Regions from separate parts of the Pseudomonas sp. GNP012 genome, predicted to be linked through region 1. Evidence: riboswitches for the same ligand, from Rfam matches in the RefSeq annotation. Region 1 holds a riboswitch; the other holds the start of a gene.
What was found. A riboswitch is a leader RNA that binds a small molecule or an ion and turns the genes downstream of it on or off. The one in region 1 is predicted to bind cobalamin.
Positions count from the first base shown of each region.

Region 1 (15,377 bases):
CGCCGTCCAATTCAGGTTTCGAGGGTTTTATGGGTATCGCTGCCAGCGAACTGTGCCGCTATGTGATTCGTCCGACATTGATCTACCTCGGACGCCAAAGCGCTACTGCCGAATCCCTGCTGCTGGGCATTGCCGCCAGCCAGTCAGCCCTTGGTTCCGCCCTGCATGACCGCCGTGGGCACGGCCTGTACCGCATCGCCGAACCCCGCCACCAGGCCCTTTGGGACCATTACCTGGCCCTTGATCCGGAGCGTGCAAGCCTGGTCCGCGGCCTGGCCAGCCAACATGCGTTTCTGAGCGGGCCGCACCTCGAGTTGACTGTCAACCTGCGTTACGCCACAGCCATCGCCTGGCTGCTGGTGGAAGAACAGAATACCCCCCTCCCCTCCCCTGATGATTTGTTGGGCATGGCCAGGATCTGGCGCCAGACATTTCATCCCCAGGGGCGTCTGCGTGATTTCACCAGCGCCTGGCAAACCTGTGTTTCACCCCTGAATCAGGTAGCCTGCTGACACCTCTGGATCCAAACATCGCGAAACATGTGGTGATTTTGGTCGGATTGTCCTACAAAACCGCTCTAAATCAAGGCATACAGCCTATGGCGCCGGGACGAAAATGTTGGTAATTTTCGCCCCGCTGATCACCAGGAGTCCTAATAATGAAAAAAGTAATGCTCAAAACCACCATTAGTCTCGCCGTTGCCATGGCATCCACCCAGATTTTCGCAAGTGGCTTTGCCCTGAACGAACAAAGCATCAGCGGGATGGGGACAGGTTTTGCCGGGCGATCTTCCTCTGCCGACGACGCATCCACCATTGCTGGCAACCCTGCCGGCATGTCCCGCATCAAGCGCGAACAAGTGACCGGCGGTGTTGCATTCATCGACGCGCACACTGACATCAGTGACGCCAACTCCCGTCCGAACGGCGGTACCAACAAAGGTGACATGGTCCCTTTCATGGGCGTGCCGATGGGTTACTACGTCAAACCAATCGACGACCACTGGGCATTCGGTATCGGCGTCTACGCACCATTCGGTCTGGTCACCGACTACGAAAACAACTTTGCCGGCCGCTACTTCGGCAGCAAGAGCGAAGTTAGAATCGTCACCCTGCAACCGACTGTCAGCTACGCCTTCAACGACAAGGTTTCCATCGGTTTCGGCCCGACCATCAACCGCATCGACGGCACCCTGGAATCGAACCTGTCGATCACCCAGGCCGCGCCAGACGGCAAGGTCAAGATCGAAGGTGACGACACTGCGCTGGGCTACAACATCGGCGTTCTGGTTCAAGCCACCGACAGCACGCGTGTCGGCCTGACCTACCACTCGAAAGTGAAGTACAAGCTCGAAGGCAACACCAAGGTCAACTACGGCTTGCTGGGCCTGATCGGCCAGAACCCGAATCAGAAGTACGACGCTTCGCTGGACCTGACCACACCTGAATCGGTGGACTTCTCGGTCACTCACCAGCTCGACGACAAGTGGACTCTGTACGCAGGCAGCACCTGGACCCGCTGGAGCCGCCTGAAAGAAATCACCGTTGAAAACACAGGTGTTCCAGCCGCTCTGAATGGCCAGTTCGGTACCATCACCGAAGAACAGAACTGGCACGACACCTGGGCTCATGCCATCGGCGCGTCCTACCAGCTGAACAAGCAATGGGTACTGCGTACCGGCCTGTCCGTTGACCAGGCACCGACCAACAACGTTGACCGTTCCCCTCGCATCCCGACGGGCGATCGCAAGATTTTCAGCGTGGGCGCCGGCTGGAGCCCGACCGACGACCTGACCATCGACCTGGCGTATTCGTACCTGCGCGAAGAATCGGTCAAGGTCAACAACAGCAACGACCGTGGCCAGAGCTACAACGCCAAGTATGAAAACTACGCGAACGGTTTCGGACTCGGTGCAACCTACCGCTTCTGATGATTCCCGGCGAGCCTGAACCGCTCGCCATCGGAATCAAAAAAAGCCCCGCTCTCTTTATAGAGGCGGGGCTTTTCAGTGGGCATCGATCAGGGGGTCGAAGCGAGCGGAGGCGAAGCCAGGGCTTTTTCTACCGCGGCGATGAACTCGGGATCATCCGGCTTGGTCAGGCTGGAGAAACTGGCGATCACCTTGCCCTGGCGATCGACCACATACTTGTAGAAATTCCACTTCGGCGCACTGGCCTGACTGGCGAGGACTTTGAACAAGTGCGTTGCGTCTTCGCCGCGAACCTTCTGTGGCTCAGTCATGGTGAAGGTCACGCCGTAGTTGGCATAGCAGACTTTCGCAGTCTCGGCGCTGTCTTTGGACTCCTGCTTGAAGTCGTTTGACGGCACGCCGAGTATTTCCAGCCCTTGCCCCTTGTAGCGCTGATTGAGTGCCTCAAGGCCCTCGAACTGCGGTGCGAAGCCGCAGAAACTGGCGGTATTGACCACCACCAGCGGTTTGTCGGCGTAACGCTGGCACAGGTCGATGGACTCCTTGGCCCGCAACTTCGGCAGCGAGCCCTGCAGCACCTCCGGACAGTCAGCGGCCCAAGCCGGCCCGGACAACGCCATCAGCAACGCGGGAACAGCACACCAGCGCTTGAGCATCTCGAGCCTCCTTGATAATTCGTCAAAAGCGACGTTACTCGCCCTCGCCGCTCACTAGCAAGCCCCCATGCCCAACTGCATCAACGCCAGCCCGCCCTGATGCCAGCCCCACCACGACAACGCCAGCAACAAGGCGCAGACGGCGGCTACAGCGATCCGGGGCCAAAGTCTGTTCATGTCGCACTCATCTGTGTTTGCAGGCGCGCCACCGGCCGTTCACGCACCGGCCAGTTGAGGGCCGCGGCCAACAGGCTCAAGAGAATTGCCACTTGCCAGATCAAGTCATAACTCCCGGTTCGGTCATACACCACCCCGCCCAACCAGCCGCCCAGGAACGAACCGAGCTGGTGAAACAGGAAAACAATCCCGCCGAGCATGGACAGGTTTCGCACGCCAAACAAGGTCGCCACCGTACCGTTGGTCAATGGCACCGTCGACAGCCACAGGAAGCCCATGGCCATGCCGAACAGGTAGGCCGTGGTGGTGGTCACCGGTGCCCACAGGAACAACGCAATGACCACCGCCCGCAACAAGTACAGACCGGTGAGCAAACGCGGTTTGGACATGCGCCCGCCGAGCCACCCGGCGGTATAGGTGCCGAAAATGTTGAACAGGCCGATCAGCGCCAGCACCGTGGTGCCGACCGTGGCCGGTAGATGCTGGTCCACCAGGTAGGCCGGCAAGTGCACACCGATGAACACCACCTGGAATCCGCAGACAAAAAAGCCGAACGCCAGCAGCCAGAATCCGGAATGCGAGCAGGCTTCGCGCAGTGCTTCGCCAAGGGTTTGTTCATGGCCCAGGACGGGTAATGGCTTGTCCTTGAGCATGCTCACCAGCGGTACGATCAACGCCACCAGCAAGCCCAGCGCGAGCAAAGCCGCGGACCAGCCAAGCCAGCCGATCAAACCGAGCGTGCCGGGCAACATCGCGAACTGGCCGAACGAGCCGGCAGCACTGGCGATCCCCATGCCCATGCTGCGCTTTTCCGGTGGTACTGCGCGGCCGACCACACCCAGAATCACCGAGAACGACGTGCCGGACAGACCGATACCGATCAGCAGGCCGGCGCTCAGGGACAGGGTCACTGCCGAGTCGGAGAGCCCCATGCAAATCAGCCCGGCTGCGTAAAGGACGCCACCGATCAACACCACTTTCGCCGCACCGAAGCGGTCGGCCAGCGCGCCGGTGAATGGCTGGGCGAGGCCCCAGATCAGGTTCTGCAAGGCGATGGCGAAGGCAAAGACTTCACGACCCCAGCCGAACTCGGCACTCATCGGCGCCAGGAACAGCCCGAAGCCATGTCGAACCCCCAGAGACAACGCAAGGATCAGCGCACTCCCCAACAGGACCCAACCGCACGTACGCCACATCGATGTCATTGTTGTTCTCCGGTAGCGGGTATATACCCGCTTATGTTCGGAAAAACTGGCGTCACGCCAGTTCGTCCAGCAGCTTCAATAAGATTTCGCGCTTCTCGGCCCCCAGGCGATCGATCAAGCGCTGCTGTGCGGCTTCCCAGGCCGGCAAGGCAGCCTTGAGACGCTCCGCCCCGGCCTCGGTCAGCAGGACGATACGGTTACGCATGTCTTCGCCCTCGACCAGTGTCACCAGGCCCTCCCCCTCCAGCACCCGCAAATTGCGCCCCAAGGTGCTGCGGTCCAGGCCCATGGCCTCGGCCAGGGTTGAAATGCTCGGCTGATCCAGACGCTGCAGATTGCACAGCAAAGAATACTGCGCAACGTTGATCCCGAAGCCGTCGAGAGCGCCGTCGTAATGCCTGCTGACGCCACGGGCGGCGCGACGCAGGTTGATGCATAAACATTGGGAATCGAGCATGGTGCGTGTATATACCCGCGAGCGTGTTAAATCAAGTTACATGGTTTTTTCAGTGACTGAGCGGCGCCTGCTAGATCGCCATCGCGGGCAAGCCCGCTCCCACAGAGATTTTCGGTGTGCCCACTATTTTGCCAACAAAACAGAAACCCTGTGGGAGCGGGCTTGCCCGCGAAGGGGCCAGAACATTCAATACAACCCCATCAGAACAGCGCCAAGCCTACCAGCACTGCAACTTCCAGCAACTCCAGCATTGCCCCTGCCGTATCGCCAGTCGTTCCACCGAGCCGCCGCAGCATCACCTGGCGCAACCAGACAAACCCGAGAACCGCCAACACCACCGCCAGCACACCACTCAAACCGGCAATCAGCACACAGGCCAGTGCACTGACCGCCAACACCTGCCTGCCCGCCGAGCGCGGAAGATGATCGGCCAATGCCTGCCCCAGGCCACCGGCACGCACATAGGGTGTGGTCAGGAACAAGCCGAGCAACGCGCTGCGACCGATCAACGGCACGATGATCAATGCCAGCGAATTCGGTTGCCCGATCAACGCCAGCAGCGCAGTGAACTTGAGCAACAACACCAGCACCAGCGTCACCACGGCGATCGGCCCGCTGCGCGGGTCTTTCATGATGGTCAGCGTACGCTCACGGTCGCCAAAACCGCCGAGCCAGGCGTCGGCGCTGTCCGCCAGACCATCGAGATGCAACCCGCCGCTGAGCAGTACCCAGACGCTCAGCAATAACGCCGCGTGCAACAACGCCGGCGTCCCCTGCAACAGCCAGCTCACTGCCCACAGAATTGCGCCAAAGAGCAATCCCACCAGCGGATAAAACAGCAGTGACCGCCCCAGTTCCCCAGGCTCAGGCATGCCGGGCAGGCGAATCGGCAGGCTGCTGAGAAATTGCAGGGCGATCCAGAATGGCAACATGGTCAAAGCACTTCCTTCAACAAACCATCGGACTCCATCGTCAGCGAAAACAGTGCGCCATGCCCGACCTCAACGTTGAGCAGCTGCTCTCGCGGCAGCCCGCGCGCTTGTGCCAGCAACAGGCGCATCACCCCGCCGTGGCTGATCAGCAGAATGCGCTCACCGGCACAGGTCGCGTGCAAACGCTCCAGCGCTGCCAATACCCGTGTCGAAAAGCCTGCAACCGGCTCACCCTGAGGCGGCGTGAACGAGTAAGGATTGGCCCAGAACAAGCCGAGCGCCTGCGCGTCGGTTTCCATCAACGCCGCCGCGCTCTGCCCTTCCCAGGCGCCGAAATGCAACTCTTGCAGGTCTTTATCCAACTGCACCGGTACACCCAGTTGTGCACCGAGCTCCTCGGCAAACCGCGCACAACGCTGCAACGGCGAACTGACCAACCGATCCCATGGCCCCTGCCCGACCACGGCGGCGCGCATCTGCGCCCAGCCCGTGTCGGTCAAGGCATCATCGATGCTGCCGCGCAGGCCACCGCCGAATTCGGTTTCACCGTGACGCAACAGATCCACGCGCAGGGTCATGCCGGACGATCTGCCACGGCGGCTTCGGCGAAGGTCGCCATCTGCCCGTGCAGGTCGCACGCCAGACGCAACAGCGGCACAGCCAATGCCGCGCCACTGCCTTCACCGAGCCGCAGACCAAGATCAAGCAAGGGTTGCGCATCCAGGGTTTCCAGCACATGACGGTGACCCGGCTCGGCGCCACGATGACCGAACAACAGCCACTGACGGCATTCAGGATTCAAGCGCACCGCGACCAGCGCAGCGACACTGCAGATGAAGCCGTCCACCAGCACCGCGACACCTTCTTGAGCACAGGCGAGATAGGCACCGACCAACGCGGCAATCTCGAAGCCACCAAGGTTGAACAGGGTCTGCAAGGCATCGCCACGCTGCGGGCCATGCAATACCAGGGCACGCTCGATCACCCGGGCTTTGTGGCTGACACCTTCGGCGTTGAGCCCGGTGCCAGGCCCGGTCAAATGGCCCACCGGGCAATCGAGCAAGGCACAGGCCAGGGCGCTGGCGGCGGTGGTGTTGCCAATGCCCATTTCGCCACCGATGAACAACTGCGCACCGCTGGCCATCGCCCGCTGCACGCTGTCACGGCCGGCCTGCAAAGCGAGTTGTCCCTGGGCTGCGGTCATGGCCGGCCCCTGTACAAAATTCGCCGTGCCCGGGCCGACGTTCAGGTGGCGCACACCGGGCAGGTTCAGCGACGACTTCACCGTGCCAAGGTCAACCACCTCAAGGGAAGCGCCCAGTTGTCGCGCCAGGACGCTGATCGCCGCACCACCGCTGACGAAGTTGAGCAGCATCTGCCCGGTGACTTCCTGGGGAAACGCCGACACGCCCTCGGCGACCACGCCATGGTCGCCGGCAAATATCGCGATCCACACCTGTTCCAGACTCGGCTTGACCCGTCCCTGCAATCCCGCCAGTTGCACCGCCACCGACTCCAGCTGGCCGAGGGAGCCGGCCGGCTTGGTCAGTTGCTGTTGCCGCGCCTGGGCCTGTTCGAGCGCTTGGGTATCGACCGGCCTGCACGGGTTCAGCCACCAGGATTGAGTCATAACGCAGTTCCTTTCAGAGTCAGGGGCAGGCCGGCGACGGTCAGGACGACACGCTGACAGCGCTCAGCCAGAGCTTGATGCAGCCAACCGGCTTCATCGACATAGCGGCGAGTCAATTCGCCCAGCGGCACGACACCCATTCCGGTCTCGTTGCTGACAAAAATGATTTCACCCGGCAACGCTGCCAGGCAGTCCAGCAGGGCATCACGCTCGGCTTGCAAGCGCCCGGCATCGTCGAGCATCAGCAGGTTGGTCAGCCACAGGGTCAGGCAATCCACCAGCAGACAGTGGTCGGCACGGGCGCTTTCACGCAGTACCCGGGCCAGTTCCAGCGGTTCTTCAATCAGTGCCCATTCGGCAGGACGACGGGCGCGGTGATGAGCCACCCGCTCGCTCATTTCGCCATCCAGTGGCTGGCTGGTGGCGATGTAGGTCACGGTCAGAGCGCTGTCGATGGCGAGTTTTTCAGCCAGACGACTCTTGCCGGAGCGGGCGCCGCCGAGGATCAGTTGGAGCATGGTTGTTTTCCTTGAAATTTTCGCTGAGGCGACTGGCCTCATCGCGGGCAAGCCCGCTCCCACAGGATTACGAGGTGTACTCAAATTTCACGATCAACCCAAATCTCTGTGGGAGCGGGCTTGCCCGCGAAGAGGCCAGAGCTTTCACCTCAGATTCCACAGAGCTGCCGCAACAGCCCGGTATCCAGATGCTTCTCCACCAGATCCGCCAGCCGCTCGATATCGCGCTCGCGCAAGCCGTGATAATCCACGTCCTGCACCTCCTCCAGACCGGCCCAGCGCAACAGCGCACTGCACGCCGCCGGCGATTCGAACAGCCCGTGCAGGTAGGTGCCGAAAATCTGCCCGTCAGCACTTTGCGCACCATCGCAGCGGCCGTCATCCAGATGCACGGCGGCATTTTCCAGAGCGGGTCCGGTGGTCACGCCGGCATGGATTTCATAGCCTGATACCGGCGCATCTTCCAGCGCCAGGCGACCGCACACATTGCGCAGCTGTTTCTCTTGTTCGAGCCGGGTCTGGAACGCCAGCAGCCCCAAACCGGCACTGGAACCCGGCGCGCCCTCGAGGCCCAGCGGGTCATGCACCTGCTCACCGAGCATCTGCAGGCCGCCACAGATCCCCAGCAGTTTCCCGCCGTAACGCAGATGCCGGGCAATCGCGGTTTCCCAGCCGTTGGCCCGCAGGTACGCGAGGTCGCTGCGGACACTTTTCGAACCAGGAAGAATGATCAGGTCGGCAGGTGGAACCGCCTGGCCGGGCCCGATGAATTGCAGGTCTACCTGCGGATGCAGGCGCAGCGGATCGAAATCGGTGTGATTGCTGATGCGCGGCAGCACCGGCACCACGACTTTCAGCACCCGTTCGGCTTTATCGGTCTGGCGCTGATCGATGCCGTCTTCAGCCTCCAGGTGCAGGTCCATCACGTACGGCAGCACACCCATCACCGGTTTGCCGGTGCGTTCTTCAAGCCAGTCGAGACCGGGTTGCAGCAACGCGATGTCACCGCGAAAACGATTGATGATGAAGCCTTTGACCCGCGCCTGTTCGCTCGGCGACAGCAGTTCGAGGGTACCCACCAGATGGGCGAAAACCCCGCCGCGATTGATATCGGCAATCAGCAGCACCGGACAATCCACCGCTTCGGCGAAGCCCATGTTGGCGATGTCGCCGGCGCGCAAATTAATTTCCGCCGGCGAGCCTGCGCCTTCGACCATCACCAGCGGATACGCCGCGCTCAAGCGCTCGTGGGAGGCCAGTACCGCTTGCATGGCGATGCTTTTGTAGTCGTGATAGGCGACGGCGTTCATGGTCGTGACGGCGCGGCCATGGATGATCACCTGGGCACCGGTGTCACTGTTGGGCTTGAGCAATACCGGATTCATGTCGGTGTGCGGTTCAAGGTGCGCGGCCTGGGCCTGAACCGCCTGGGCACGGCCAATCTCGCCGCCGTCGGCGGTCACCGCACTGTTGAGTGCCATGTTCTGCGGCTTGAACGGCACCACCCTGACGCCCTGACGCGTGGCCCAACGGCACAACGCAGTCACCAGCGTGCTTTTCCCGGCATCCGACGTGGTGCCCTGCACCATCAACGTGGTCATTGGTTTTCCTTGGCGAAATCTTCGAAGGCTTGCGCCAGTCGCACCCAGGCGGCTTCGTCACCGGGCAGGCCGAATCGCAGGCTGCTGTTGTGCGTGAACAACCGCAGGAGAATGCCGCGCCGGGCCATGAATTCATGCAGTGCTTCGGCGCGCTCGGTGATCAGCCACTGGAACAGCGCACAGCCGCCCTTGGGCTCGAAGCCGTGTTGCTGCAGTAACGACGCCAGGCGCTCGCTGGCCTCTTCGGTGCGCAGCCGTTGCCGCGTTTGCCCCTGCGTATCGCGCAGACAGGCCTGCCCCACTACCCGGGTTGCCCCGCTCACGGCCCAGGGTCCCACTTGTTCTGCCAGCAACTTGAGCAACTTGCGCTCGGCCAGCACAAACCCCAGGCGCACACCGGCCAGGCCGAAAAACTTGCCGAAGGAGCGCAAGACGATCAGCCCGACCTGATGGGCAAACGGCGCCAGGCTCAGTTGCGGCGTGTTATCCATGAACGCTTCGTCCACCACCAGCCAGCCACCGCGCTGGGCCAGTCGCGTGTGCCAGTCGAGCAGGCGACTGGGGGAGGCTCAGGCCCGTGGGATTATTCGGATTGACCACCACCAGCACGTCGAAACTGTCGATAAAGAAGTCGACTTCCTGCTCCAGCACTTCGCGCACGATGTAGCCGTTGCGACGCCAGGCTTCGGCGTGCTCGGCGTAGCACGGCGACAACACACCCACCTTGCCTGCCCGCCGCAATCGCGGCAGCAGCTGGATCGCCATTTGCGAACCGGCCACCGGTAATGCCTGCAAGGTGCCGTAGTAATCACAGGCGGCCTGTTCCAGACCATCGTCCGCCTCCGGCAAACGGGCCCAGGCCCGTAGCGGAATCTCCGGCACCGGGAACGGCCAGGGTGCAAGGCCCGTCGACAGGTCCAGCCAGTCGGCTTCATCTATGCCGTATTCGAGCGCCGCCTTGCGCAATCGGCCACCGTGCTCAAGCATAAAATTCAGCCCCCAGGCAGAGAATCAGCAGCCATAACCATACCCCGCGCTGGACCAGTTGCCAGCCTTGGTCAATGGAGTCGGCGTCCGCCGGCACGCCTTCGCCCAGTTGCGGACGCTGGTGCAGTTCACCGTGATAAATCGCCGCGCCGCCCAGTTCAACGCCAAGGGCCCCTGCCCCTGCCGCCATTACCGGGCCGGCGTTCGGGCTGTCCCAGGTCGGGCCCTGGGTGCGCCAGCATTTCAACGCCAGCCGGGTTTTGCCCAGCAGCGCGTAAGTCAGTGCCACCAGACGCGCAGGAATGTAATTGAGCACGTCGTCGATCTTCGCCGCCGCCCAGCCGAACCGTTCGAAGCGCTCATTGCGATAGCCCCACATCGCATCCAGCGTATTGCTCAGGCGATAGAGCACCACGCCCGGCGCACCGGCCACGACAAACCAGAACAACGCGGCGAACACCGCGTCGCTACCGTTTTCCAGCACCGACTCGGTGGCGGCACGGGCGACTTCGGTTTTATCCAGGTCACTGGTTTTACGGCTGACCAGATAACTCACACGCTTGCGCGCTTCATCCAGATCATCGCCGCGCAAGGCCTTGGCCACCGGCGTGACGTGCTCACCGAGGCTGCGCATGCCGAGGGCGCAATAGAGCGCGAGAATCTCGACGATCCAGCCGACGTAAGGCGCCCAGGAAAATGCCGTGACCAACAGCACCAGCGGCAGCACGGCGATCACCCACGCGGTGACGCCATGGCTGCGCCAACCGCGACCGCCGCCGTTGAAACGTTGCTCGATGCGATCGGCAAAACGGCCGAACGCCACCAGCGGATGCCAGCGTTTGGGTTCGCCCAGCAGCGCATCCAGCGCAACCGCGGCGACACTCAACAACGCCACACTCATTGACTCACTCCCCAATAATTTTCATACAGCAATTCATGCAGCGCACGCGCCTGCGCCCAGCCTTCGAGCACCAGCATCGGCGCCGGGTAGAACGCCTTTACCGGCCCCAGGCACAACACCGCCAGCGGTTTGGCTCCCGGCGGCAGCCTCAGCAGGTCCGCCAGTGCCTGGGGTTCGAACAGCGACACCCAGCCCATGCCCAGCCCTTCGGCGCGAGACGCGAGCCACAGGTTCTGGATGGCACAGGACAGCGAGGCCATGTCCATTTCCGGCAAGGTGCGACGGCCGAAGATATGCTGCTCGCGGTCGTCCATCAGTGCGGCGACCAGTACCTCGGCGCAATCGTTGATGCCTTCCACCTTGAGCTTCATGAACTCGTCGCTGCGCTCGCCGAGGGCTTCGGCGGTGCGCACGCGCTCCTCTTCCACCAGGGCCTGGATTTGCCCGCGCAAGGCGCGATCACTGATGCGGATGAAGCGCCAGGGCTGCATCAGGCCGACGCTCGGCGCCTGATGTGCGGCTTGGAGCAGGCGCTGGAGCAACTCGGGCTCGACCGTGCCGCCACTGAAGTGGCGCATGTCGCGGCGCTCGCCGATGGCGCGATAGACCGCTGCGCGTTCGGCTTCGGTGAATGCGTTGTCTGTCATGGCCTCTTCGCGAGCAGGCTCGCTCCCACATTTAGAAGTGAGCTGCCTGAAGAAATGCATTCCTCTGTGGGAGCGGGCTTGCTCGCGAAGGCGGCTTCAAGGTCCGGCGCAAACAGCGCGGCAATCGCCGAGGGGTTCGACGGAAAATAAAAGTGCACATAAGAGGCGGTCATCCGCCCGTCACGGTAAACCGCTTCCGCACCGCGCCCGCCGTTCGGGCTCACGCCCCGGGCAATCGGCGCCAATTCAGTGCTGGTCAGTGAATGGTGATAGGTGTGCCCGCGCAGCGAACCTTCCGGCAACTCCACCGCTTGCAACGCCAACGCTGCCAGACGCTTTTGCATGACCGCATCACCGGTCAGCAAACCAACCAGTTCGGCACGAGTGCCCTCGACATCGGTCAGGGAGTCGAGCAGATACAGCATGCCACCACACTCGGCGAGCAAGGGTTTGCCAGCGGCGTGGTGCGCGCGGATCGCGTCGAGCATCGCGGTATTTTGTGCCAGCGCAACATGGTGCAGTTCCGGGTAACCACCCGGCAGATACAGGCTGTCCGCTTGCGGCAACGCACGGTCGCGGATCGGCGAGAAAAACGACAGCTCGGCGCCCATCGCCCGCAGCAAATCCAGGCTCGCACCGTAGGTGAACGCAAAGGCTTCATCACGGGCCACCGCAATGCGCACACCGGCCAACAGCGGTTCGGCGACGATGACATCGGGGGCGGCGAACTCGACTGCCGGTGGCAGCGCGACCTCGCAACTGCTGGCCAGGGCATCGGCTGCCGCATCGAGGCGCAGGTCGAGATCATTCAGTTCACTGGCTTGAACCAGCCCCAGGTGTCGGCTCGGCAGTTTAATCCCGGTTTCCCGGGACAGCGCGCCGTACCAGCGCAAGCCTTCAGTCAGGCTGCCTTCGAGCAGTTGCGCGTGGCGCAGCGTGCCGACGCGGTTGGCCAGCACGCCGGCGAACGGCAAGTCCGGCTGATAACGCGCCAGCCCCAGGGCCAGTGCGCCGAAGGTCTGGGCCATGGCGGTACCGTCGATCACACCCAGTACTGGCACACCGAAATGCCGTGCCAGATCGGCGCTCGACGGCGTACCGTCGAACAGCCCCATGACGCCTTCGATCAGGATCAGGTCGGCGTCAGCGGCGGCTTCCCACAGCAACCGGCGACTCTCCTGCTCGCCGACCATCCACATGTCCAGTTGATACACCGGCGCACCGCTGGCGCGCTCGAGGATCATCGGATCGAGAAAGTCGGGGCCGCACTTGAACACGCGAACTTTGCGCCCCTGATTGCGATGCAAGCGGGCCAGCGCCGCAGTAACGGTGGTCTTGCCCTGGCCGGAGGCCGGCGCGGCAATCAGAACCGCCGGGCAATGACGAGGCTGGTTCACAGCTCGACGCCTTTCTGCGCTTTGATCCCGGCCTGAAAGGCGTGTTTGATCATGCCCATTTCGGTGACCGTGTCGGCCATCTCGATCATTTCCGGCTTGGCGGCACGCCCGGTGACCACCACGTGTTGCATCGGCGGCCGGGCCTGCAAGTCGCTGAGCACCTGATCCAGATCGAGGTAACCGTGCTTGAGGGCGATGTTCAGCTCATCGAGCACCACCAGGCCGATGGACGGATCGCGCAGCAGTTCCCGGGACACCGCCCACGCCGCTTCGGCGGCAGCGATGTCGCGCTGACGGTCCTGGGTTTCCCAGGTAAACCCTTCGCCCATCACATGAAAACGCACCTGCTCGGGAAAGCGCCGGAAAAACAACTCTTCGCCGGTACTGTTGCGGCCCTTGATGAACTGCACCACACCGCATTGCATGCCGTGCCCCATGGCGCGGGCGAGCATGCCGAAGGCCGAACTGCTCTTGCCTTTACCGTTGCCGGTCAGCACCAGCAACAGACCACACTCGTTCGGGGAATTGGCGATGCGCTCGTCGATCACGGCTTTTTTGCGCTGCATGCGCGCCAGGTGGCGTTCGTCACGATCGGGGGTATCAGTCATGGGGGAGCTCTCCGTTGAGGCAGGAATAACGGCGGGCAGGCACAGCAATAGAAGGCAACAAGCCTGGCATCGCCCACCGTGATGCCGCTGGATGAATCAGGCCGGTCTCCGGGCTCATGAGTGGCGCAAAGCCAGACTGTGCGCCTTCCCGCATCGAATCGACACAGTGGCATCAGACACAGTTTTCACTCATTTACCGTTGCGGGGGCAGCGCCGGAATTGCGGTTCCTCGACCAACAGAAGAACTCGCTCACCGGCTTCCCTGTTTCACTCTGTCGACCCAAGTCACAGAGCACCTGAAACAAGCCGCGAAGGTTAGAGGGTTGGGGGTGGAGCGTCAATTAAAGCCGGGAGGCCAGCTGCCGAATAACTGTCGTCAATCAAAAAACTGACGTCAATCTTGTGCCTCACTCTCAGCAGTGATATCAAAGAGCCACAACCTCACAACACAATAACAAGGGTGAGCCCATGCAAGGCATGATCATCAGCAATCCAAAGCTGGAATTCCTGCGCCCTGTGCTCGAGCGCTGGTTCGAATGCATCGACCGCTATAACGCCGTGCGCGGTGATGGCGACACACCCTACTGGCACGACGAAAAAGCCAATCTCGGACTGTTGTCTGCCGCCGCCTGGATGGCCGAGATGGTCACACTGCAACAGACGCCTACCCGCAAGCAGACCGAAGAAGGCGAACGCAACAGCCGCGCCGACCTGTTCCTCGCCTCGCCCGAAACCCGCGCCTACATCCAGACCAGCCAGCGCTGGCCACGGGTCAACAGCCTCAATCTGACCCAGGCCCTGCTCGACATCGCCAGCGATGCAAAGCGCCTGAGCCACGCCAGCGACCTGAAACTCGGCTGCCTGTTCGTCGCCCCGCAAAAAGCCCAGCAAGGCGCGACACCGGAAGAACTCCAGGACATGGTCGACGACCTGCAAAAGGAACACACCTGCGCGGTCGCCTGGTATTTCCCGTATGCCTACCGCAAGTTGCGCAATGAAGCCGGCAACTATCACCCCGGCATTGCGGTGCTGTTCAAGGAAGCTCGTGGCTAGGGGTTGAACCATTGGACGACAACGCGTCTCTATGATTAGAACAAGGCATTCATAGGGAACACCCGTATGCGCACGCCCCCGCTCGTTCTCGTTATCGCGATCTGCGGAGGGCTCGCCGGTTGTAGTGAGACCGCCGGCCTGCAAGTCTCCGACGGCACCGGCCCTTCACCCCAACTGCCGCCCCCCAACAAAACCCTGATCCCGACTGTGAACATCGCCCCGGCCATCGGCTGGCCACAGGGCGCGAAACCCGTCGCCGCCGCGGGCACTCAAGTGGCCGCTTTTGCCGAAAACCTGGATCACCCCCGCTGGCTTTATGTACTGCCCAACGGCGACGTACTGGTGGCGGAAACCAACGCGCCACCCAAACCCGAAGACGGCAAAGGCATTCGCGGCTGGGTCATGAAGCAAGTCATGGGACGCGCCGGGGCCAGGGTGCCCAGCGCGAACCGCATCACCTTGCTGCGCGACAAGGACCACGATGGCGTCGCGGAAACCCGCACGGTGTTTCTGCAAAACCTCAACTCGCCCTTCGGCATGACCCTGGTCGGCAAGGACCTGTATGTGGCCGACACTGATCGCCTGCTGCGCTTTCACTATGAAAGTGGCGATACGCAGATCAAGTCGCCACCGGTCAAAGTGGTCGACCTGCCGGGTGGCCCGCTGAACCACCACTGG
Region 1 is NZ_JBTGUU010000001.1:3,622,857-3,638,233, forward strand. Features, by position in the region: gene ACXX83_RS16240 (hypothetical protein) at 30-512, shown strand; gene ACXX83_RS16245 (OmpP1/FadL family transporter) at 659-1,930, shown strand; gene ACXX83_RS16250 (glutathione peroxidase) at 2,020-2,586, opposite strand; gene ACXX83_RS16255 (hypothetical protein) at 2,641-2,763, opposite strand; gene ACXX83_RS16260 (MFS transporter) at 2,760-3,968, opposite strand; gene ACXX83_RS16265 (MarR family winged helix-turn-helix transcriptional regulator) at 4,021-4,425, opposite strand; gene ACXX83_RS16270 (adenosylcobinamide-GDP ribazoletransferase) at 4,626-5,357, opposite strand; gene cobC (alpha-ribazole phosphatase family protein) at 5,360-5,935, opposite strand; gene cobT (nicotinate-nucleotide--dimethylbenzimidazole phosphoribosyltransferase) at 5,932-6,987, opposite strand; gene cobU (bifunctional adenosylcobinamide kinase/adenosylcobinamide-phosphate guanylyltransferase) at 6,984-7,505, opposite strand; gene ACXX83_RS16290 (cobyric acid synthase) at 7,655-9,106, opposite strand; partial or broken gene cobD (threonine-phosphate decarboxylase CobD) at 9,103-10,093, opposite strand; gene cbiB (adenosylcobinamide-phosphate synthase CbiB) at 10,086-10,994, opposite strand; gene bluB (5,6-dimethylbenzimidazole synthase) at 10,991-11,641, opposite strand; gene ACXX83_RS16310 (cobyrinic acid a,c-diamide synthase CobB) at 11,638-13,038, opposite strand; gene cobO (cob(I)yrinic acid a,c-diamide adenosyltransferase) at 13,035-13,646, opposite strand; cobalamin riboswitch at 13,729-13,961, opposite strand; gene ACXX83_RS16320 (hypothetical protein) at 14,115-14,699, shown strand; gene ACXX83_RS16325 (PQQ-dependent sugar dehydrogenase) at 14,766-15,377, shown strand, end outside.

Region 2 (15,377 bases), 1.7 Mb from region 1:
CAACGAGCAGGTGCGACTGGTAGGACCGAGCACGCCGGCGACGAAGCGCGGTTTGTCCGGGGTTTCCAGGGTCTTGGCGTCGGCGACCTTGCGTGCCAGGCGAGCGCCTTCTACGTTTAATTCATACGCCAGACCTTGCATGCCGTAGTCGGCCAGGGAGATCTGGGTGGCGTTGAAGGTATTGGTTTCCAGAATGTCGGCGCCAGCGTCGAGGTAGGCTTTCTCGATGCCGCCAATCACGTCCGGACGAGTCAGTACCAACAGGTCGTTGTTGCCTTTGACATCGCTCGGCCAGTCAGCGAAGCGTTTGCCACGGTAATCCTGCTCTTCGAGCTTGTAGCTCTGGATCATCGTGCCCATACCGCCATCGAGAATCAGGATGCGCTCTTTGAGGGCGTGCTTGAGAGCTTGAAGGCGAACGCTGCGATCGGACATTTGGACTACTCGGTAAGACCATGACGAAGGGCCGGGATGATAGCAAACCTGTGCGCTTTTAGAGCATGACTCGGTTTTGCATGAATATCGTTCATGTTGGCAGGCATGGCAGACCGGTAGAATCGCGGCGTTTTTTCAGGATCCGGGACCAGGGACATGTCTTATCGCTTCGTCATCAGCAGTGTGTTGATGCTTTTAAGCTGGGGCGCTGCGGCGCAAAGTCCGGCGAACTCCTCTGCCATTTCCTACAGTCGAGACATTCAACCGATCTTCACTGAAAAGTGCGTGGCCTGCCACGCTTGCAACGACGCTGCCTGTCAGCTCAACCTGGGCAGCGGCGAAGGCGCGGCACGCGGCGCGACGAAAGTCCCGGTTTACGACGGTGACCGTACTAAAGCGGTGGCGCCGACGCGGCTGTTTCTGGACGCCTCCGGCAAAGCCGCCTGGCAGCAAAAGGGCTTCTTTTCGGTGCTTGATGCCCAGGGCAGCCAGGCCTCATTGATGGCGCGGATGCTGGAACTGGGCCACAACACCCCCTTGCAACCTAACGCCAGGCTGCCGCAAGACATCGTCCTGGGTCTGAACCGGGAGAACATGTGTTCCATGCCCGCGCAGTTCGATGGCTACGCCGCTTCGCACCCGAAAGAAGGCATGCCGCTGGCGGTGACCGGGCTGACCGACCAGCAGTACCAGACGCTGCAACGCTGGCTGGCCGCAGGCGCACCTATCGATCAGCAGGCCCTGGCCCCGAGTGCGCAAGAAGCGCTGCAAGTAATCCAGTGGGAAAACCTGCTCAATTCGCCGGGCGCCCGGCAAAGCCTGGTGGGGCGCTGGCTGTATGAGCACTGGTTCCTCGCCCATCTTTACTTCAAGGAGGGTGAACCCGGGCATTTCTTCCAGTGGGTGCGTTCGCGCACGCCGACCGGCCAGCCGATTGACCTGATCAATACCCGGCGTCCCAACGATGATCCAGGCTCGGAGTTTTACTACCGCTTGTGGCCGGTGCAGGGCGTGATCGTGCACAAGACCCATATCTCCTATCCCCTGAGTGCGGCGAAGCTGGCGCGTGTCAAATCCCTGTTCTACAGCGGCAACTGGGAGGCCAATGCATTGCCGGGCTACGGGCCGAAGAGCCGGGCCAACCCCTTTACCACCTTCGAAGCGATTCCGGCCCAGGCGCGCTACCAGTTCATGCTCGATAACGCCGAGTACTTCGTGCGCACCTTTATCCGTGGGCCAGTCTGTCGTGGGCAGATCGCCACGGACGTGATTCGCGATAACTTCTGGGCGCTGTTCCAGGCACCTGAACACGACCTCTACATCACCGACCCGAACTATCGCGGGCAAGCCACGCCCCTGCTGGCGATGCCAGGGCAGAATGATGATGTCGGCAGCGTCCTGACCCTGTGGCATGACTACCGCGACAAACGCAACGAATACGAGGCCCTGCGCCGCGATAGTTACGCAGACTTGCCCGCGCCGAGTTGGTCGACCCTGTGGGCCGGCAACGACAACGCACTGCTGAGCATCTTTCGCCATTTCGACAGCGCCTCAGTGACCAAAGGCCTGATCGGCGAAGTGCCGCAGACGATGTGGCTGTTCGACTATCCGCTGCTGGAGCGCACCTACTACCAACTGGCAGTCAATTTCGATGTGTTCGGCAACGTGTCCCATCAGGCCCAGACGCGCTTGTATTTCGACCTGATCCGTAACGGAGCCGAGCAGAATTTCCTGCGTCTGATGCCCGCCGATTCGCGGGAGGGCTACCTCGACGACTGGTATCAGAACAGTGGCAAATTCAAGATGTGGCTGGACTACGAGTCCATCGACGATGACAAACCGACCGCGCTGAAGCTTGATCCGCAGGATCCCAAGCGCGATTTCGCCCGGCAATTGCTGACCCGTTATGGCGACCTCAATGCCAGGCCCGACCCGATCAACCGCTGCGACGGCGCCTACTGCTCGCGGCCGAACATTGATCCGGATCTGCAAAATGCCGAGCAGGTGTTGAGCCGCCTGACCTCGCGTCCGGCGGCGGGGTTGAGAGTGATTGATCAACTGCCGGAAGCGACCATGCTGCGAATCGAAACCGGCAGCGGCAAGCGAGAGGTTTACAGCCTGCTGCGCAACCGGGCCCACAGCAACGTGGCGTTCCTGCTTGGCGAATCGCTGCGCTATCAGCCGGGGCTCGATACCCTGACGATTTTCCCGGGTGTGCTCAGCAGCTACCCGAACTTCATGTTCAACATTCCGGCCGGGCAAGTGCCGGCGTTTGTGGATGCGATGGAGAACGCCAAGGATAGCGACAGCTTTGAGAAAATCGTCGAACGTTGGGGAATACGCCGCAGTCATCCGCAATTCTGGCTATATTTCCATGACCTGAGCCGCTACATCCAGGAGACCGATCCGGTGGAAGAGGGCGTGCTGGACATGAACCGCTTCGAGAACCTCTGAAACACCGCTGATCCCCTGTGGGGGGGCTTGTGGCGAGGGGGCTTGCCCCCGTTGGACTGCGCAGCAGTCCCATTTTCTGGGGCCGCTTCGCGACCCAACGGGGCGGTGCGGCGTTCCGACAAGCCCCCTCGCCACACAAGCCCGCTCCCACAATTCTTTCCCGACAAAAATACTGGGACTTTGTCCGGCGCGCCGATTGGCGTAAACTGCGCCCAAGCCTGCGAGGAGTTTCCATGACCGCTATTACCATTACCGACGCCGCCCACGATTATCTGGCTGATCTGCTCTCCAAGCAGAACACCCCGGGCATCGGCATCCGCGTCTTCATCACCCAGCCTGGCACCCAGTACGCCGAAACCTGCATTGCCTACTGCAAGCCGGGCGAAGAAAAACCCGAAGACACCGCGCTGGGGCTGAAAAGCTTCACCGCCTACATCGACCACTTCAGCGAAGCCTTCCTGGACGATGCCGTTGTCGACTACGCCACCGACCGCATGGGCGGCCAGCTGACCATCAAGGCGCCAAACGCCAAAGTACCGATGGTCAACGCCGACAGCCCGGTCAACGAGCGCATCAACTACTACCTGCAAACCGAAATCAACCCGGGGCTGGCCAGCCACGGCGGTCAGGTCAGCCTGATCGACGTGGTCGAAGACGGCATCGCCGTCCTGCAGTTTGGCGGTGGTTGCCAGGGCTGCGGCCAGGCCGACGTGACGCTCAAGGAAGGCATCGAGCGTACCCTGCTCGAGCGTATTCCCGAGCTCAAGGGCGTTCGCGACGTGACCGACCACACGCAGAAAGAAAACGCCTACTACTAAGGTGTTCACTGCAAAATAAAAAAACGGCGCCCCGTGAGCGCCGTTTTTTATGAGTTAAATTCGCTGAAGCCTTCGCGAGCAGGCTCGCTCCCACAGTTGACCATATCCAATGTGGGAGCGCGCCTGCTCGCGAAGGGGCCTTATGGGCGATAGAGATGCGCATGCCCCGCGCGATACAATGACGATTCGCTGAAATGATCACTGCCCAGCACCCGTCCCACCAGAATCAACGCCGTGCGCCGAAACCCTTTGGCGGCAACCTTCCCGGCAATGTCCTCAAGCGTTCCCGTTACCCAGTCCTGATCCGGCCAGCTCGCGCGGTGAACCACCGCAATCGGGCAATCGGCGCCGTAATGCGGCAGCAGTTCCTCAACGATCTTCGGCAGGTGATTGACCCCCAAATGAATCGCCATGGTCGCGCCGTGCTGCGCCAGACTGGCGAATTCCTCTCCGGGTGGCATGGCGGTTTTGTCGGCGTAGCGAGTCAGGATCACGCTTTGTGAAACGTCCGGCAGCGTCAGTTCAGCACCCAGAAGCGCTGCGCAAGCGGCGGTGGCCGTCACGCCCGGGACGATTTCGAACGCAATGCCCAGCTCACGCAGACAGCGAATCTGTTCGCCAATGGCGCCATACAGGCTCGGATCGCCGGAGTGTACCCGGGCCACGTCCTGGCCTTTGGCGTGGGCGGCCTTGAACAGGTCGATGATCTGTTCAAGGTGCAGTTCGGCGCTGTTGACTACCTGCTCGGCACAATGACCTTCCAGTACGGCGGCTGGCACCAGCGAGCCGGCATAAATGATCACCGGGCAACTGCGAATCAGCCGCTGGCCCTTGACGGTAATCAGTTCGGGGTCGCCGGGACCTGCGCCAATGAAGTAGACGGTCATCGTCGGTTCCTGTGGGGATAAAAGGGGCTGAACAGGGCTTCAGATGAAGAATGTTCATGATCGAGGCGGGGATTATCGGGGATTTTATGCCGCACCGGCCAATGCCAGGGTTGCCTGGGCATATTTCTGTCGGGGAATCAGCAGTTTTGCCGGGGCCTGGGCCAGTTGTTCGGCCAGGGCCAGCGCGGCGCTTTCCGCCACGCCGTAGCAACCGGTGCGTTCAAACGCTATTTGCGATTGATGGCTGAGTTGCGGCTCATAGGGGGCCAGTTGCTCGCTGCTGAAGTACATCAATTCCAGGCCAAGCTGCTGGGCCAGTTCGATCAGTGCAGGTTCGTCGCGCTTCGAATCGATGCTGGCCAGGGCCTTGATTTCATGGCGCGCAATCTGGTGCGCCTCCAGTGCCTGGTCGAGCAGCGCCAGCAGGGTGCTGACGGGGCAGCCCTTTTGACAGCCCAGGCCGACCACCAGGGTCGGCGCAGTGCTGACGTCAGTCATGCGTGGTATTGGCCATCGCTTTTGCGACGGAACAACCAGGCGCTGATCAGGCCCAGGGCCAGCCAGAACGCCACGTTGGTCAGTTGCGAAGCGATTTTGAATTGGGTTTCCAGTGCCTCCGGAGCGAGCATCGAATGCACTTGCGGTTGCGGTGCGCCAATCACATGGGGAACTGCAAGGATTGCCGCGCCGAGGACTTTCATCAGCCAGTGACGGCTGAAAACGATCAGTGCGATACCGACGGCGGTGCAGGCGGCGGTACCGATCCACCACAGTTGCCGTTGTGCCAGATCGGCGGCGGCAGTGCCGGGCAATTCAGGTGGCAGGCCGAGGGTCGGCGCGAGTACGAAGGTCGCATAGCCGGCCAGACCCCAGAGCAGGCCCTGGGAGGTTTTGGTCGGCGCACGCAAGGTGTACAGGCCGGCCAGCATCAGCGCGAAACCGACAGCCACCACCAGATTGCCGCCAGTGGTCGACAGCACGCGCTGCCAGCCGTCTTCCGGCTCCCAGGCTTCGGCGTCGTGGGTGTGGGCAGCCATCGCGCCATCGGCGTGTTCATGCATTTCAACGGCCGCCGGTTCAGCTTTTTCGTAGGTTTCGGCCTGCAGGATCAGGGGGGCGACCCAGAAACTTTGCAGCAGGGTCAGCAACAGGGCGGCCAGCAGCCCGCTGAAACCTGCGGTTTGCGCAATACGCTTGATCATGTCAGCAGGTCTCAATGGCACGGGAACGCGGAGCTGTGACGGGTATCGTGGGCGGCATTGTGCACCGCTTCGATGTGCGAGAAACCGGCGAAATACACAAGGCTTGCGCCCAGGATCGACGCGCAGACGGCGGCGGTCAGACGTTGAGTCAGGGTAGAAGTGGTGCTGGCTGTAGTGTGGCCGGTGCTGCTGATGATCGACATGGCGTTTCCCTCTGGTCTGTCAGCGGGGAATCAAGAGCGCATGCAAAAACCTGCACGACCAGGCGCGCAGGGTTTCAAACAGCGCCCGCCCACCGCGGGTTTGTTGTTTCAGTGATCGTTATGGTCACTTTATGTTGCGGGCCGGTCTCCGGGCTCACGAGGGGCAAAGGCTTGGGCCTGATCCTGCAAGCATCACCTTCCCATGCCGTAGTGGCACAGTGGATCTGATGCTTCGCTCGCTTACCGTTGCGGGGGCAGCACCGGACTGACATGGCTTTAGAGTAAAGCACATGATTCACCGGTTTCCCGTTTCACCCTGTGAAGGGCACCCGTAACAAGATGCGTAGGAGAGCATGGGCGAGGGTTGGGCGTCAATTGGCAAGGGTTCTCAACTGGAAACCGAGTCGCTTTCTTCGCGAGCAAGCCCGCTCCCACACTTGACCCTTTTCCTCTGAAAGAACCCGATCAAATGTGGGAGCGGGCTTGCTCGCGAAGGGCACACCGCAGAAGTCACGTGAACATTGACCCGCCCCAATACCATGCGTAGCCTTGCGCTTTCGAGGTTCTTCGGCGTTTGTCGAAGCTAAGAAGGGAACGCGGTCAATGCCGCGGCTGCCCCCGCAACTGTGAACGGTGATGTTCGTTGCCACGCCACTGCAGGCCCAATCCATGAGGCCGGCGGGAAGGCGCAGCGAATGCCAGGCTCAAGCCGGCACACCGTCAGCCAGGAGACCTGCCTCGACACAGATTCTCACTTTCAACCGGGCGGGGTGATCCGGTGGCGAACTCTTCAGGCACGCGCATCTGCGTTGCCCGTTGTCGTCCCGTATGCCCGCCACCTAGCCATAGGGCATCCGATGAAAACACTGGCCAAACTTCCCGTCACCATCGTCACAGGCTTTCTTGGCTCGGGTAAAACCACGCTGCTGCGGCACATGCTCGACAACGCCCAGGGGCGCCGCATCGCAGTGATCGTCAACGAGTTTGGCGAGCTGGGCATCGACGGCGAAATCCTCAAGCAGTGCTCCATCGGTTGCACCGAAGAAGAAGCCAACGGCCGTGTGTATGAACTGGCCAACGGCTGCCTGTGCTGCACTGTCCAGGAAGAATTTTTCCCGGTGATGCGCGAACTGGTGGCTCGTCGCGGCGATCTCGACCACATCCTCATCGAAACGTCGGGCCTGGCCCTGCCAAAACCGCTGGTCCAGGCTTTCCAGTGGCCGGAAATTCGCAGTGCCTGCACCGTTGACGCGGTGATCACCGTGGTCGACAGCCCGGCCGTGGCCGCCGGCACCTTCGCCGCCTTCCCGGACCAGGTCGATGCCCAGCGCAAACTCGACCCGAACCTGGACCACGAATCGCCATTGCACGAGCTGTTTGCCGACCAACTGGCCAGCGCCGACCTGGTGATTCTCAACAAATCCGACCTGATCAACCCGGCCGACCTGGCCCGCGTGCGCGTGGAAGTCGCCGAAGAGTTGCCGCCAGCGGTGAAAATCATCGAAGCCAGCAGCGGTCGCCTGCCGCTGGACGTGCTGATTGGCCTGGGTGCCGGCTCCGAAGAACACATCGACAGCCGCCACAGCCACCACGACCATCATCACGATGGCGACGATGATCATGACGACCACGATCACGACGCCTTCGATTCGATCTCCATCGAATTGCCGCAAGCCGACGAAAGCCTGCTGATGGACGCGCTGACGCAACTGGTGGTCCAGCACGGCATCCTGCGGGTCAAGGGTTTTGCAGCAATCCCGAACAAACCGATGCGCCTGCTGATCCAGGGCGTGGGCACGCGTTTCGACAAGCACTTCGACCGTCAGTGGGGCGCCGAAGAGGCGCGTATCACCCGTCTGGTGCTGATCGGCCAGGAACTCGACGCCGCCGTTCTCGAAGCGCAATTGCGCGCTGCGCTCAGCGTGTAAGCCATGCACCTGCTCAGGACCCAGCCCGGCGGTTTCGTGTCGGATGACAACATCGCCGACCTTGGACAAACCCCCGCCGAGCTGGTGGTCCTGTGCAGCGGCGACTCCAGCCTGGCGCTGCTCGCCGAGGCGGCGCAGCAGTTGCCCGAGGATTACCCGAGCCTGCGCCTGGCCAACCCGATGCAGGTGCAGAACCATGCCTCGGTCGATTTGTACGTCGATGAAGTGCTGCGTCACGCCAGGGTGATCCTGATTTCGCTGCACGGCGGCATCGCCTATTGGCGTTACGGCATCGAGCGCCTGGTCGAGCTGTCCCAGCGCGGCGTGCAGGTGATTCTGGTGCCGGGCGATGACCGCCCGGACCCGGAGCTCAGCGACCTGAGTACCGTCGGCGCCGCGGACCGCGACCGGCTCTGGCAGTTTCTGCGTCAGGGTGGCATGGGCAACGCCCTGGATTTCTTCCGCTGCCTGGCCAACCGCTGGCTGGCCCGCGATTACACCTGGGGCGAGCCGCAGACCCTGCCACGTACGGCGATCTACCATCCGCACAAACATTCTGCCGCACTGAGCGACTGGCAAGCCGACTGGCGCGCCGATCAACCGGTGGCGGCGGTGCTGTTTTACCGCTCGCATTTGCAGGCGGCGAACACCGCTTTCATCGATGTTTTCTGCCAACGCTTGCAGGCAGCGGGTTTGAATCCGTTGCCGATTGCGCTGGCCAGTTTGAAGGAGCCCGGCTGCCTCGGCGCGGTCGAAGATTGGCTGGATGAATCAGGTGTCTCAGTGATCCTGAACACCACCGGCTTCGCCCAGTCCAGCCCCGAAGCGCCACACCTGCGACCGTTCCGTCGCAATATTCCAGTGATCCAGGCGATTTGTGCCCAGGACAACGAACCGGGTTGGCGCGCCAGTGAACAGGGGCTTGGCCCGCGTGATCTGGCGATGCACATTGCCTTGCCGGAGCTGGACGGGCGCATCATCAGCCGTCCGATCAGCTTCAAGGACCTGGCGTGGCGCAGTGAGCGCAGCCAGTCGGATGTGGTCTGCTACCGGCCGCAACCGGAGCGCATGGACTTCGTTGCCGAACTGGCGCGACGCTGGGTCGAACTGGCGCGGGTGCCAAACGCCGAAAAACGCATCGCCTTGATTCTCGCCAATTACCCGACTCGCGACGGGCGCATCGGCAATGGCGTCGGCCTCGACACTCCGGCCGCCGCACTGAATATCCTGCGGGCGCTGCATGCTGAAGGTTATCCGTTGCCGGCGCAATTGCCGGACAGTGGCACCGCGCTGATCCAGCAGTTGCTGGGCGGTGTCAGCAACGATCTCGATACCCTGGACTTGCGTCCGTGCCAGCAAAGCCTGGCAATGGACGACTATCTGACGATGTTCAATGCCCTGCCCAAAGCCAATCGTGCGGCGGTGCTCGAACGTTGGGGCGCGCCGGAAAACGACCCGATGTGCCGCAGTGCACGGATGATGATCGCCGGCCTGCGCTTTGGCCAGACCTTCGTCGGCATCCAACCGGCGCGGGGTTATCAGGTCGATCCGAGCGCGGTGTATCACGCCCCGGACCTGGTGCCGCCCCACGGCTACCTGGCGTTTTACTTCTGGCTGCGCCACACCTATGGCGCCCATGGCGTGATTCACGTCGGCAAGCACGGCAACCTCGAATGGCTGCCGGGCAAGGGCGTGGGGCTGTCGGAAAACTGCTGGCCGGATGCGCTGCTCGGGCCGCTGCCGAACATCTATCCGTTCATCGTCAACGACCCGGGCGAGGGCGCCCAGGCCAAGCGGCGCACCCAGGCGGTGATCATCGATCACCTGATGCCACCGCTGACCCGCGCCGAAACCTATGGCCCGCTGCGCAACCTCGAACTGTTGGCCGACGAGTATTACGAAGCGCAGTTGCTCGATCCGCGCCGCGCTCGGGAGTTGCAGCGCGACATCCTGCAACTGGTGCGTGACTCGCACATCGACCGTGAACTGCAGCTGGACGAGCAACTCGACAGCGATACCGACGCAGCGATCTGGTTGCCGCGACTCGACACTTACCTGTGCGACTTGAAAGAGTCGCAGATCCGCGATGGTCTGCACGTGTTCGGCGAATCGCCCACCGGTCGCCTGCGTATCGACACCTTGCTGGCGTTGTTGCGCATTCCACGGGGCGATGGCCGAGGAGCGCAATCGAGCCTGCTGCGGGCGCTGGCCAAGGCGTTTGCGCTGGGGTTTGACCCACTGGATTGTGCGCTGGGCGAGCCATGGACCGGGCCGCGTCCCGAGTCTCTTTTGCTTATCAGTGACGAGATTTGGCGCACGGCGGGCGATACCCGCGAGCGCCTGGAGCTGTATGCAGCGCAGTTGATTTCGGGCGTGTTGAATGACCCCTGTGGGAGCGGGCTTGCTCGCGAATCGGTGGACCATTCAACATTGATGTCGCTTGACCCACCGCTTTCGCGAGCAAGTCCGCTCCCACAGGAGGCAGGTTGGGCTGAAGTGAGTGCCATAATCGACAGCCTTCGCGAAGTAGTTGCCCCGCGCCTGGACGCCTGCGGCCCAGCGGAAATGCGCGGTCTGCTCGATGCCCTCAGCGGTCGCTTCGTCCCGGCCGGCCCCAGCGGTGCGCCGAGTCGCGGTCGTCTGGACGTGCTGCCCACCGGGCGTAACTTTTACTCGGTGGACGTGCGCAATTTGCCGACCACCACGGCGTGGCGCATCGGTTTCCAGTCGGCCAGCCTGATTCTGGAGCGGCACCTGCAGGACCACGGCGATCATCTGCGCCAGCTCGGCCTGTCGGTGTGGGGCACCGCGACCATGCGCACTGGCGGCGATGACATCGCCCAGGCGATGGCGTTGATGGGTGTGCGTCCGGTCTGGGCCACCGGCAGTCAGCGGGTCGACGATTTCGAGATTCTGCCGTTGAGTTTGCTCGACCGCCCTCGGGTCGACGTGACCTTGCGCGTGTCCGGTTTCTTCCGCGATGCCTTTGCCAATCTGATCCGCCTGTTTGACGCGGCGGTGCAAGCGGTGGCCGACCTGGATGAGCCGGACGACCTCAATCCGTTGGCGGCCAAGGTGCGTGCCGAGCGTGCAGCCTTGTTGCAGACCGGACTGGATGAAGACGCTGCGCGACGGCAGGCCGGCTGGCGGATTTTCGGGGCCAAGCCCGGGGCCTACGGCGCCGGCGTGCAGGGCGCCATTGACGGTCGTCTGTGGCAAACCCGCGAGGACCTGGCCGAGGTTTACCTCAACTGGGGCGGCTACGCTTACGGCGGTTCCGACGAAGGCACCGCCGCCCGAGAACAGTTCAGCCAGCGCCTGAGCCAGGTACAGGCGGTGCTGCAAAACCAGGACAACCGCGAGCACGATTTGCTCGACTCCAATGATTACTACCAGTTCCAGGGCGGTATGCTCGCGGCGGTGGAAAGCCTCAAAGGCGAGGCGGCGGCCAGTTATCATGGCGATCACAGTCAGCCGGACCTGCCGAAGATTCGCACCTTGAAGGAAGAGCTGAACCGGGTGATCCGCTCCCGGGCGGCCAATCCGAAGTGGCTCGAAGGGGTAAAGCGCCACGGCTACAAAGGTGCGTTCGAAATGGCTGCGACCGTCGATAATCTGTTCGCCTTCGATGCCACCACGCAGTTGATCGACGATCACCAGTACGCGTTGCTGGCCGACGCCTATTTGCTCGACCCTGAAACCCGGGATTTTGTCCGTGAACACAATCCCCATGCCTTGCGCGACATGACTGAACGCATGCTCGAGGCGCAACAACGCGGAATGTGGAAGGAGCCGGGCGCCTACCGCGAGGCATTGGAGAATCTGTTGCTGGATATAGAAGAAGACGGCTGACACGCTCGAACCTGTGGGAGCGAGCCTGCTCGCGATGAGGGAGCGTCAGACGACATTTATGCTGGCTGACACACCGCCTTCGCGAGCAGGCTCGCTCCCACAGGGATGAAGGCAACTGTGATATTTGTGAATTGATCACCGACCATGACCGAGATTGAACAATGACCGACACCCCGCATTTCCCGCTCTCCGCCGTGGTCGGCGCCGACGATTTGAAATTGGCCCTGTACCTGACCGCCATCGACCCGAAAATCGGCGGAGTCCTGATCGAAGGTCCGCGCGGCATGGCCAAGTCGACCCTGGCCCGTGGTCTGGCGGACCTGCTGGCCAGCGGTCAGTTTGTCACACTGCCGCTGGGCGCCACCGAAGAGCGCCTGGTCGGCACCCTCGATCTCGACGCGGCGCTGGGCGAAGGTCGGGCTCAGTTTTCCCCCGGCGTACTGGCCAAGGCAGACGGTGGCGTGCTCTACGTCGACGAGGTCAATCTGTTGCCTGATCACCTCGTTGACCTGCTGCTCGATGTGGCCGCCAGCGGCACCAATCTGGTTGAGCGTGACGGCATTTCCCATCGGCACTCGGCGAAGTTCGTGCTGATTGGCACCATGAATCCCGAAGAGGGTGAACTGCGTCCGCAACTGCTCGACCGTTTCGGCCTGAATGTCGCCCTTGGTGGTCACACAGCGCCGGCCGAACGAGGCCAGATCATCCGTCGTCGCCTGGATTTCGACAGCGATCCGCAAGGTTTCTGCGCCGAATGGGAATCGGCGCAGGCGTCACTGCGCGAACGTTGCCAGCACGCACGCAACGCCCTGGCGAGCATTCCTCTGGACGACCAGGCGCTGGCACGGATTACCGAGCGCTGCTTTGCCGCTGGCGTCGATGGTTTGCGCGCCGACCTGGTCTGGCTGCGTGCCGCCCGGGCTCACGCCGCCTGGCGCGGGGCGAACGCTATCGCCGAGGAAGATATCGACGCCGTCGCCGAATTCGCCTTGCGCCATCGTCGTCGCGAGCATTCGGCTGCGGCGCCTCAGCCATCCCAAGCGCCGCAGCCCTGCGCACCGCAGCACGCCAACCCGAGCGAAGGGCAGGGCCAGTGGGGCGAATTGCCTGCCCAGGCGCTGGCGACCGGCGCACGACGTGAAGTGCCGAGCTGGCCAAAAAAGCCCTAGGCATTCGCCCTCGCTGCGACGCGGGGGCGAATGCCAGACCCCGAGCCGGGCGACTGGACCATGGCAAACAGGGCGTGCGTCACGCAGCCCGCAGCGGCTCGGTCAACTGGCCCGGCACCTTGCTCAATGGCCGGCCGCGTCAGCGCGACGACCTGATATTTCAACTGCGCACGCGTTCGCCCCATGAACTGTGGCTGGTGATAGTCGATGCCTCCGCATCGACCCGCCGTCATCAGGCATTGAGCGATGCCAAGGGCTTGCTGGCGCAGTTGTTCGACGATGCCTATCGCCAGCGCGCACGACTGGCGCTGCTCACGGCCAGCGGTGCTGCTCCAAGGTGGCAGGTGCAGGGATTGAAGGCTTCCACGGGGCTGCGCCATTGGCTCGACGGCCTGGGTGCCGGTGGTGGCACGCCGCTGCTGGCGGCATTGAGCGAAGCAGGGCAGTGGCTTGCCGCACGGCAGAAACGTTTTCCGGCAGAGCAGCAGCGCTTGTTGCTGGTGACCGATGGCCGGCTGAAGGATTGGCCGCTCCTTCCTGTGCTTGCGTGTCCGGGGTTGTTGATCGACATCGAGCGCGGGCCGATCCGGCTCGGGCGCAGCAGGGTGTTGGCGGCGCAGTTGCAGGCTGAGTATCGGCATATTGACGAGTTGCTGCCTGGTTGAGTTCTCCTTTGCCCAGGCTGGCCTCTTCGCGAGCAAGCCCGCTCCCACAGGGTGGAACGCATTCCAAATGTGGGAGCGGGCTTGCTCGCGAAGGCGGTGGATCAGTCAACATCAATTCTGGATTACTTACCCATCGCCTGCCGATACTGCCGGGTACGCTTGCCTATGTACAACCGGTCGACAATCAACGCCCATAGCGCCGAAACCTCAGGCCGGGTTTTGCGCCCACGGCTCAAGCGATGCAGCTGGAACTTCACCACCGCCATGCTCGCCAGCGCCGCCAGGGGTTTGCGCTTCCAGCGGATCGGCGGTAGTTGTGGGTGGCTGTTCTTGCCTTCGCGCCAATGCTTGACCAGATGCGGCTCCACGGCCAGGGCGGTGCCGATGCCGGCCATGGCGATGCCGCTGTCGAGAACCTGTTCGACGATTGCCAGACGCCGGATTCCGCCTGTCACCATCACCGGCATGCGCGCCACGCTGGCCAGTTCGCCGGCCATTTCCAGAAAGTACGCCTCCCGGGCCAGGGTCCGGCCGTCGCGCGCTTCGCCTTGCATGGCCGGTGCTTCGTAACTGCCGCCGGAGAGTTCCAGCAGGTCGATCGGTTGCTCGTTGAGCCACTGGATCACTTGCCGTGCATCATCGGCATCGAAGCCACCGCGCTGGAAATCCGCTGAGTTGAGCTTTACCGACACGCAAAATTGCGGCGATACCACCTGGCGAACCGCCTCGACGACGGACAACAGCAGGCGCGCGCGATTCTCCAGCGAACCACCCCAGCGATCAGTGCGTCGATTGGTCAGCGGCGACAGGAACTGGCTGAGCAGATAGCCATGGGCGGCGTGGATCTGCACACCGGTAAAACCGGCTTTCTCCGCCAGTGCGGCGCTGGTGGCGAAACGTCGGATCACCTCCTGGATGTCGTCCTCGCCCATGGGCTTGGGTTCGGCGAACATCTTCGAGAACTGGCCGAGATCCAGCGCAATCGCCGACGGCGCCAGTGCTTGCTGGCCGAGGTTGGCCATGGTCTGGCGGCCAGGGTGATTGAGTTGCATCCAGAAGTGCGCACCGCCGGCCCGGCCGACACTGGCCCACTGGCGGAAGCGTTCCAGATGCCGCTCGTCCTCCAGTGCGACACCGCCAGGGCCGGTCATGGCGCGGCGGTCGATCATCACATTGCCGGTCAGCAGCAAACCGGCTTCACCTTCGGCCCAGGCTTGATACAGGCGAAGCAGTGCCTGATCGGGTACTTGATCGGTGTTGGCGAGGTTCTCTTCCATCGCGGCTTTGGCAATGCGATTGGCGATGGTCTGGCCGTTGGGCAAATTCAAGATTCGGAAGGGTGACATGCTTGACTCCTCATACTGATGAGCAGAGGCTAAGCTTAAAGTTAACTTTAATGTCAAGCAGGAAAATGAGGCCGCAATGGAAATTGGTGAATTGGCGCAGTTGAGTAGATCAATAGGCAATAGGTGTGTAGCCGATCAAACTCATGCTGGAAAACTCGGCTTTAACCTCAGCCGGCGCCGATTTTTTTCAACACTTCGTCTTCAATGATTTTGTACATCACCGACCTTGCTCCACGGCTGAATTGACTCGATATTTTCCAGAGTTGCCCCAGCTATCCAGATGTCTTTTTTCTTGGAAACCTCGATTTTTCATTCTTGTTTTTTATTGGCAAGAACTGTTTGCGACACGAGGTAGGCAAACGACTCGTTGTTTTTGTTCTCCGCATAAACACTAGGTTCATCTCCAGGCTGTAACGGA
Region 2 is NZ_JBTGUU010000001.1:1,956,906-1,972,282, forward strand. Features, by position in the region: gene metH (methionine synthase) at 1-435, opposite strand, end outside; gene ACXX83_RS08780 (fatty acid cis/trans isomerase) at 592-2,889, shown strand; gene nfuA (Fe-S biogenesis protein NfuA) at 3,123-3,707, shown strand; gene cobM (precorrin-4 C(11)-methyltransferase) at 3,848-4,594, opposite strand; gene ACXX83_RS08795 (cobalamin biosynthesis protein) at 4,679-5,092, opposite strand; gene ACXX83_RS08800 (CbtA family protein) at 5,089-5,796, opposite strand; gene ACXX83_RS08805 (CbtB domain-containing protein) at 5,808-5,999, opposite strand; cobalamin riboswitch at 6,122-6,347, opposite strand; cobalamin riboswitch at 6,543-6,754, shown strand; gene cobW (cobalamin biosynthesis protein CobW) at 6,857-7,927, shown strand; gene cobN (cobaltochelatase subunit CobN) at 7,931-11,779, shown strand; gene ACXX83_RS08820 (magnesium chelatase ATPase subunit I) at 11,941-12,948, shown strand; gene ACXX83_RS08825 (vWA domain-containing protein) at 13,023-13,613, shown strand; gene ACXX83_RS08830 (NADH:flavin oxidoreductase/NADH oxidase family protein) at 13,736-14,959, opposite strand; gene ACXX83_RS08835 (hypothetical protein) at 15,269-15,377, opposite strand, start outside.
Region 2: linked by a shared signal. The riboswitch ahead of cobW (cobalamin biosynthesis protein CobW) and the one ahead of cobO (cob(I)yrinic acid a,c-diamide adenosyltransferase) in region 1 are both predicted to bind cobalamin.